4 regions of the Aquabacterium sp. G14 genome follow, and region 3 is predicted to be linked to each of the others. Evidence: predicted binding sites of a transcription regulator. Region 3 holds the regulator's gene; each other region holds the start of a gene.
The links. Region 3 encodes FliA, which starts transcription of late flagellar genes. Its sites were predicted from a motif close to CTAAAGTTTNNNNNNNNNNNGCCGNTA; they were not measured.
Positions count from the first base shown of each region.

Region 1 (2,202 bases), on a different contig from region 3:
TCGGGCAGGAACAGGGCCATGCCGCCCAGGCTCACGTCCAGCACGCGCAGAGACAGCTCGGTTTTGGCCTGGAGCGGGTGGGCAAAATGGGCCGTTGGCATGGCGCTGACCGCAGGCCTGACGCGAAAACTGGTGCGCCGTTGAAAGCGGTACAGCTCGCGGGGGTAGCGCGCGTTGATGACATTGAGCTGGTCACCGTGCACCATCACCAGCCCCCCCAGGTCGAACTGCAGCTTGATGCTGTCGAGGTAGGCGACCGCCGTGACCTCGTTCGATTCCAGCAAGGCGCGCAGGCCGGCGTGGTTGCTTTCGCCGCTGAAACCCACGAGTTCCCGATCAGGCTCGATGTTCCAGATCAGCGTGGTGTAACTGTGCCCCTCGGGGCTGCTGAGGGTGACCAGGGTGCGGGAGGCTTCGACCTGGCGCAGCAGATCGAAGATCTCGATGGGGGACGTGATGCGGTAGTCATCCAGCGCGCTGGCTTGCGCGCGGTCGTTCAACGGTTTGCTCATCGTCCAGGATCGAGATACTCAGTGCATCTTCTTGGGGTCTATGGAAGCGCCCATCATACGGCTGAGATCGTGCAGCCATGGCTCGGTGAGCGTGCGGATTTCCGCATCGTTGAAGAGGATGCGCTGCATGATGCGGCTTTTGAGCGCGCGCTCGTCGCGGCCGAGGGTACGGCTTTCCGAGGCGTGCTTGAGTTGCGCGATCAGCACGGCGCAGGCGCCTTCGAGCTTGACCACGGTGTCCCAGTCGCCGGTGCGGGCGGCCTGCAGCATGTCCTGGCTGGCGGATTCGATGGCCTCGTAGTAGCCGAGCAGGTTGCGGGAGAGTTGCTCGGTTTCGCGGGCGGTGATGAGGTCGGGGGCGTTCATGCTTGGATCCTCATGGCTGCGGTCGAGGCGGGGGCGTCGGAGGTGGGGGCGATTTGCAGCCAAGCCTCACGAACAGGTTTGAGCAAGTTCACGCACTCGTCCAGCGCGGCGGTGTCGTTGCGCAGGTTGGCCTGGGTCAGGCGCAGGGTGATGTAGGCGTACAGATCGCTGAGGTTCTGGGCCACTTCGCCACCCTCGGCCAGGTTCAGGCTGGCTTTCAGACCTTCGTCGATGATGCGGATGGCCTTGCCAATGGCGGCGCCTTTGACCTCTACCTGCTTGTTCAGCATGGCGCCGCGTGCTTGCGCGATGCTGTCCAAGGCCCCGTTGAACAGCAAGGTGGTGAGTTGATGGGGGGATGCGCCGTTTACGCCGGTTTCGACGTCGATGCGGCGATAGGTGTTGCTCATGTTGCGTTGGCTGAACATGCTGGCAGTAGAACCTGTGGCTGTGGCGTACATCGTAGATCTCGTGCAGTGGATGCTGATAACAGCGTTGAATTGGTTATCGGCAGCACGGCCCGTAGCTTGACCCCTTTATGCCTGTTTGATGCCGTAGAAACAGGCCTCAAAAAAGCATCAGTTCCGGCTTATGCACGTGAGGCAACTGGCAGGATCGAAGATTCATTGTCTTCCATCCCGGTTTGGGATGGAAGACCTTGGTACTGATCCAGCAAACGCTGGCGAAGCAAGGTGCCCGCCGTGCTGCTGGGTGAGTTCGCAGCCAGGTCGGTGCTGGGCTGGGCAAGCGCGCCAGCATCTGGCGGGGTTGCGGTCGTGTTGGCCGGAAGGTCGGCCAGCACCTGTTGCGCCAGCATGGTCTGGCTTTGGCGCACAGCGGCGGAATCCTGCTGCAAGGCAGTGGACAGCTGCTGCGTGTTGATCTGCAACTCACCCGCAGGGGTGCGGGTCATGCCCGTTTGTGCCAGTGTGCGAGCCAACTCTGTGGGCTGATCGGGTGTGCCCAGCAGGCTCTCGGTGCCGCGTTGCACCGAGTTGGCCACGCTGCCGCCCAGCTTCTGCAAGGCGTTGTAAGCCTGGGTGAAGTTCTGGGCCGCTTGTTGCCTGCCTGTGCGGTCAGGCCCGACGTTGATGGTGGCCGGCATATCGGTGGGGCTTTTCAGGATCAGGCTTAAGCCCGCCTGGCTTTCGATGGCATTCAGCGGGGACTCCACCGCTTCGTCGTTGATCTGCGCCTTGGCATTGCTTGCAGATTGCAGCAATTGCATCCCGGTCGTGCCCATTGACGAGGGGTCAAACCCCAGCGCGCTCAGGGCTGCGACGTCCGAGCCGCTCTCAGCGGGCGCTTGGGGGGCGTCAGCCTC
Region 1 covers NZ_JBBEYB010000011.1:104,416-106,617, forward strand. Annotated here, with positions in the region: gene WIT60_RS12655 (flagellar brake protein) at 1-512, opposite strand, end outside; gene WIT60_RS12660 (flagellar protein FliT) at 531-878, opposite strand; gene fliS (flagellar export chaperone FliS) at 875-1,288, opposite strand; gene fliD (flagellar filament capping protein FliD) at 1,468-2,202, opposite strand, start outside.
Region 1: fliS (flagellar export chaperone FliS) is a predicted target of FliA. The motif match lies at 1,384-1,410, and genes of this name have one in related genera.

Region 2 (2,202 bases), on a different contig from region 3:
GACGAAGCCCACGCCGCACGCATCGTGCTCGGCGTTGGCGTACATGCCCAGTTCGGCTGCGGCTTTGATTTCCTGTGCAGTGGCCACGGAGGTGACGGCTGCGTCAGACGCGGAGGGGATGGGGAACGAGGTTCCCGAAGTCGCCTGGGTCATGGGGGGCGCTCCAGAGTAAGTGTGGGAAAACAACACGGTGAGCGGCGAGGATACTCTCGTTCTCCCGGGGTTTCAAGCACTAATTAATAGGGTCAGAACCCAATAAATAACAAGCACCAGCTTGGTGCGGTCATAAATAGGGTCAGATCATGGGGCCGGGCCAGCGGTCACCTTGCGAGGCCGCCCACGCGGCCGCGGCGTCAGGCGCCGACCCACAGCCGCCTCCAGTGCTGGCAAGGCCGCATCCGGCATCAAGGCCCAACCTTTGTGCATGGCTTCCGACATGCGCCGTGCGAGTGGCACCGAAAGCCCCTCCTCCAGCCTGCTGCGCCAAGCCGCCTCACGCTCGAAAGGCGTGTTGCCCAACGACCAGAACACCCGGTGATCACTGACCAAGGGGTCGGAGCCGCGCCCCAGGTGGTGGCGCGCGCTGGACCAGGCATCGTCCAGAACGGGCGAGAGACCCCCGGCGCGCTGCCCGTGCGTCTCGACCCACACCATCGCATCAAGCAAGTAACGCGCCGGGTCGACGATCGTGGCACGGTAGCGCCCCGCCCATAAGCCCCCTTGCCGACCATGCCGACGGTTGAACGCACTCACATAGCGGCGCCCCACCGCCTGCATGAACAGACTCAAAGAAGCATCTTGCTCAGGGGTCAGCAGCAGGTGAAAATGATCGGCGGCCAGGCAATAGGCATGAATGCTGACCTGATGCGCCCTGGCCGCCTCACGCCAGGTTTGCAACAGCAAGGCCCGATCGGCGTCGTCGCGGGCCAAAAGTTGGCCGTCGTGCACCCGCTGCACGACGAGATGAGGCCAATGAGCCACCTCCAACCGGGGCAATCGGGCCATGGTGTTGATCCTCGCAATCTGATGTGCACCGATTATGAGTCGCCCCATGGGGACCCCAAACCGCGACACACCTCAAGTCGGCGGACCACTGACCGATAAACCCGTCATCGGGATCTGCCGATACAGGAATGCCCTCACCGATCGTTTTGCCGACGCACGCACGCCGACAGAACGGTTAGGATGCCAAGCAACACTCGCGCGTGCTCCCCCACCATGATCGTTCTCGTAGGTTACCTGCTCTGCCTCGGTTGCATTTTTGGCGCTTTCATCATCCACGGCGGCAACATTTCCGTGATCCTACATGCCATGCCCACCGAAATGATGGCCATCGGCGGCGGGGCCATTGGCGCTTTTCTGGTCAACAACCAGCCCAAGGTCGTGAAGGCCGTGTTGGCCAACTTTGGACCACTGTTCAAGGGCTCGAAGTACACCAAGGCGCGCTACATGGAACTCATGGCCATGCTATATGAGATCTTGCAGAAGGTCCGAAAAGAGGGCCTGATGTCCATCGAAAAAGACGTGGACGACCCTGACAACTCGCCGCTCTTCAAAAAATACCCCATCGTGGGCGCCGACCATCATGTCGTCGAGTTCATCACCGATTACCTGCGCATGATGGTCTCGGGCAACCTCAACTCGCACGAGATCGAGGCCCTGATGGACAACGAAATCGAAACCCACCACAACGAAGGCCATCAACCGGTGGCAGCCATTGCCCGACTGGCTGGCGCTCTGCCGGCCTTCGGCATCGTGGCCGCGGTGCTGGGCGTGGTCAACACCATGGGTTCGGTGGGCCAGCCTCCAGCGGTGCTGGGCGGCATGATTGGCTCGGCGCTGGTCGGCACGTTCCTGGGTATTTTGCTGGCCTACGGCGTGGTGGAACCCTTGGGGGGGCTGATGGAGCAGAAGCTCGACGAGGGCACCAAGGAATTTCAGGTGATCAAAACCGTGCTGCTGGCCAGCATGCAGGGCTATGCGCCCCAGGTGGCCATCGAATTCGGTCGCAAGGTGCTGTTTTCGACCGAACGCCCGACCTTCGCCGAACTCGAAGCTCACGTGAAGAAGAAGTAAGTCATGGCCGGAGATTCGAAGAAGGTCCAGCCGATCATCATCAAGCGCATCAAGAAGGGCGGCCATGCCGCTCACGGGGGTGCGTGGAAGATTGCTTACGCCGACTTCGTGACGGCCATGATGGCC
Region 2 covers NZ_JBBEYB010000004.1:123,772-125,973, reverse strand. Annotated here, with positions in the region: gene WIT60_RS06495 (glutamate synthase-related protein) at 1-186, opposite strand, end outside; gene WIT60_RS06490 (transposase) at 301-1,005, opposite strand; gene motA (flagellar motor stator protein MotA) at 1,219-2,076, shown strand; gene motB (flagellar motor protein MotB) at 2,080-2,202, shown strand, end outside.
Region 2: motA (flagellar motor stator protein MotA) is a predicted target of FliA. The motif match lies at 1,077-1,103, and genes of this name have one in related genera.

Region 3 (2,202 bases):
CGATGCGCATCAATTCTTCGGCCGTGGCAAAGTCCGACCGGGCACGCAGGGCCAGCAAGACCAGCACGATCGACTCCACGACCACGTAGAGCGCATGCTCGATGACCCGCATGAAACTGGGTTCGGTGAAGCACATCGGGCCCCAACCCCAGGTCTGAAACTGGTTGAACGTGATGTGGTGAACGGCGATGGCAACCGCCCCGGCGATGATGGCCGCGCTGCTGCGATAAACCACCAAGCAAGCCAGGAAAGCAAACACGGCAAAGTGCGCCTCACTGTGTCCGCGCGCGACGTGGATCATCAGGCCGACCATGGTCATGCCCAGGACAGGCAGCCCCACGCGGCTGAGCAAGCCGCCTTTGGACATGGCCGCAACCCCCAGGGACAGGCCCATGAACAGCAAGCCCAACAACAATCCGAGGGTCAGGTTGTTGTAGATCCAGCCGTAAGCCAGGGTGCCCAGAAAAACAGCGGCGATGCCCCACAGCACCACAATGTCATGACGGTGGAACAGGTAACCGGGAGAGGAGTCAGCGCGCATGAAGATGTCCTTTTTCGTGGGCGCATCTTATCGGGACAACCCCGGAAAGGGTGCGCAAAAAAGCACGCTGCCACGGAAAATCAGGGGAGCGAACGCGATGCCCTTGATTTGAATCATTTCAAAGCCAACACATCACCAGACCACGCGCAGCGCTCCGGGCCCCCTCACCACTCTCGCAACTTGACACGCAGACGGGCGATGGATTGACTGTGCAGTTGGCAGACGCGGGATTCGGTCACCCCCAGCACAGCCGCGATTTCCTTGAGGTTCATGTCCTCTTCGTAATAGAGGCTCATGACAAGTTGCTCACGTTCGGGCAACTTCTTGATCGCTTCCACCAGGGCATGCCGCATGCGATCGTCCTGCAGGAGGCTGAGCGGGTCGCTGCCACTGTCGGCGACATGGCGATCCAGGTAATCCTGATCACCCTCGTCGCCACTCATGTCTTCCAGATAGATGAGTTGGGTGCCACGCACCTTGCCGAGCATGTCCTGGTAATCGGGCAGGCTCAAACCCATCTCGGCAGCGATCTCGCTTTCGTGCGGCGCACGCCCCAGGCGCTGCTCCAGACGATGAACGGCGCCTTCGATGTCGCGCTGCTGCTTGCGGGAGCCTCGGCTGAGCCAGTCCGCCCCTCGCAACTCATCGAGCATGGCGCCCCGGATGCGCTGGGTGGCAAAGGTTTCGATCTGCACCCCTTGCGCAGGATCGAAGCGGCTGAGCGCGTCGGCCAGACCGATCATGCCCACCTGGATCAGGTCGTCGACCTCGACGTTGGCAGGCAATTTGGCCATCATCTGATGCGCCAAGCGGCGCACCAGCGGACTGTACTGGCGCAACATGCCATTGACGTCGAGACGCCCTTTGGCGGTGTACGTGCTGGGTTCCATGTACATCAATTATGGGCCGAGGCAACGCGAGCCGGCAAGGCCGACCCTGGTGAGGTGAGGTGTTCGAAGGCGCTATCGCCCAAGCTCAAGGGCAAGGCACCGTGGAGCAACGCGGCAGCCATTTCCATGAAGTGGGGATCGGGATCGGCGGTGGCCGCTTGCTGGGGGTCGAGCTGATGTGCGCTGCGCTGGGCCACCCCCAGAAAGTCATCGGCGCAACGGGCCAGGCGCTGAGCGACAGGCTCGGCCTGGGCACTCTCGACGGGGGCGCACAGCAACAGGTCGTAGCTCATCCAGCCGCCGCGCTGGCTGAGGATCTTGACGGCCGCATAGGCATCCGTGAGGCCCTCGGCCATGTCATTGGTGAAAATCAGGGGGCGCAATGCCATGCCGCGAGCGGGTTGGCCGAACAGGCGCACGATCTCGCTGGCCGAGGCGTGTACCAAGACCACATCGCTGCGGGGCGAGGCATCGGCCAGGGCCGGCAGCAGGCTGGCGCAGGAGCCACGGGCATCCACATGGCGCAGAGGCAAGCCCCTGGCGGCCATGTAGCTGATCTGGTCGGACAGGGGCTCGATGCCCTCGGCCAGATCAAAGGCCACCAGCTCGCTGGGCGCGCGTGCCTGTTCGCTGGCATCGACCACGAGGGTGTGAAGGCCAAAGCCGGCGTAGGCGGCACACAGGCGCTCCAGCACCAGCCCGCCACAGCCGGATCGGCCATTGGCCACCACCGGAATGAAGCGCAGTACGCGTGAGACGAACATTTGCCGC
Region 3 covers NZ_JBBEYB010000005.1:130,601-132,802, forward strand. Annotated here, with positions in the region: gene WIT60_RS07760 (methyl-accepting chemotaxis protein) at 1-541, opposite strand, end outside; gene WIT60_RS07765 (RNA polymerase sigma factor FliA) at 706-1,431, opposite strand; gene WIT60_RS07770 (P-loop NTPase family protein) at 1,437-2,202, opposite strand, start outside.

Region 4 (2,202 bases), on a different contig from region 3:
ATCTTGAAGCATTGCTCGCGTCGGCATGCGGAGATGCTGGAGGCGCAAGAGCCGGGGGGCGTGGGGCGGCGGTTTCTGGAAGGCTCGCAGCCCAGCCTGGAGGCACAGTTGTGCAACCTGGCCGATGAGATTGCGTACAACGCACACGACATTGACGATGGCGTGCGCTCGGGGCTGATCACGATGGAGCAGTTGGAGGCGGTGCCGCTGTTCGTGCGCTTTCGGGATGAAACGCTGGCGGAGTTTCCGCAACTGCAAGGGCGCCGGCTGTTGTTTGACACCATTCGGCGCATGCTCTCGCAGCAGGTGTACGACGTGATTGGCGCGACGCAGGCCTTGTTGGCGGAGCATGGGCCTGGATCGGCGGATGAGGCTAGGTTGTGTCCGCCGTTGGTGCGGTTCAGCACCGCCATGCGGGAAGACAGCACGGCCTTGAAGCGGTTTTTGTTCAAGGAGCTGTACCGGCATCCGCAGGTCAATGAGACGACCGCCAAGGCCAAGCAAGTGTTGTCGGAGTTGTTTGCGGCGTATGTGGCGCAGCCGTCAGGGATGCCTTCTGACTTTGCGCAGCGCGAGGATCAGCATCGGGCTGTGGCGGATTACATCGCGGGGATGACGGACCGGTTTGCGGTGCGGGAGCATGAGAGGTTGACGGGGCAAAAGGTGTTTTGACGTAGCCGATAAAAAAGATCTCAAGTCCTGGCAAGGGCTCGCCGATAAGTAAAACAACGGTCTTCCAAAGAGGCCCGTGGTCCGGTTAGCCGGCCGATGCATCAGGTGGTTCAACCACGCAGATGATCCGGTTGACTAGCGACGGTCTTGCAGTTTGTCGGCGGCACTCGCCGGGACTTTTGAAACACTAGGAGATCATCATGGCTATGTCAGTCAACACCAATATTCAGTCGATTAACGCGCAGCGCATCCTGTCGTCTTCGCAAAACTCGCTGGCCACTTCGATGCAGCGCCTGTCGTCAGGCCTGCGCATCAACAGCGCCAAGGACGATGCCGCTGGTTTGGCCATCTCCGAGCGCTTCAGTACCCAGATCCGCGCCTTGAACGTCGCCACGCGTAACGCTAACGATGGCATCTCCCTGGCGCAAACGGCCGAAGGTGCGATGGCCAGTGTCACCAGCAACCTGCAGCGCATGCGTGAACTGGCTGTGCAGTCGGCCAACGCCACCAACAGCGCCTCCGACCGCGCCGCACTGCAGCAAGAAGTTTCGCAGTTGGCGCAAGAAATTGACCGTGTTGCCACCCAGACCGAGTTCAACGGCACCAAGTTGCTGACCGGTGACTTCCTCAGTCAAGCATTCCAGGTCGGAGCCAATAAGGGTCAGACCATCACCATTGACAAGATTGCCAGCGCACGCACCAGCGATCTGGGCAAGTTTGAAGGCGTCTTGGCAACCAACCAAAGCATCGGCACTGCCAGCGATACCACAGCAGCAGCCAAAGTCACCATCGGTGGCACGGACTACAGTCTTGGCACCATCGCCAACGACGCCAAGGCCATTGCCGCAGCCATCAATGCCTCAGGTGCACCTGGTCTGTCGGCCACCGCAGGCAAAACAACGGTAGCCCAGGGAACCCAAACCGACGGCACAGAAGTGACCGCCCCTGGTGATGTTACCGTCAACATCAATGGCACTGACATCACTATTGGCGCCACAACCAATGCCACAACCAATCGCTCCAACGCACTCGACGCCATCAATGCCAAGTCGGCAGTGACAGGTGTGGTCGCCAAAGACACTGGCTCGGGTATCGAGCTGATCGCAGCTGATGGTCGCAACATCACCACGACGTTCAATGACACCAATACCACCGGCGCGACTATGGCCACGTTCGGCTTGGGCGCTGCAGGCACGACCGGAGCGGCCATTAACATCACCTACGCAGCTCCCGAGGGTGTGACAGGCGCTGTGGTGTTTGACGGTGTTTTGACAGGTGGCACACAGAGCTTCAGCATCGCCGGTCAAGGCGTTGCCGTATCCGCTCTGAATATCTCGGACGTCGCCGGTGCAAACGAAGCACTGACATCCATTGATGCAGCCTTGACGGCTATGAACTCCAGCCGTGCGGCACTAGGTGCCGTGCAGAACCGCTTCAGCTCGACCATTGACAACCTGCAAACGACCACTGAGAACCTGACCGCATCGCGCAGTCGCATCATGGATGCCGACTTTGCACAGGAAACGGCCA
Region 4 covers NZ_JBBEYB010000009.1:1,504-3,705, reverse strand. Annotated here, with positions in the region: gene WIT60_RS10930 (deoxyguanosinetriphosphate triphosphohydrolase) at 1-672, shown strand, start outside; gene WIT60_RS10925 (flagellin) at 873-2,202, shown strand, end outside.
Region 4: WIT60_RS10925 (flagellin) is a predicted target of FliA. The motif match lies at 693-719, and genes of this name have one in related genera.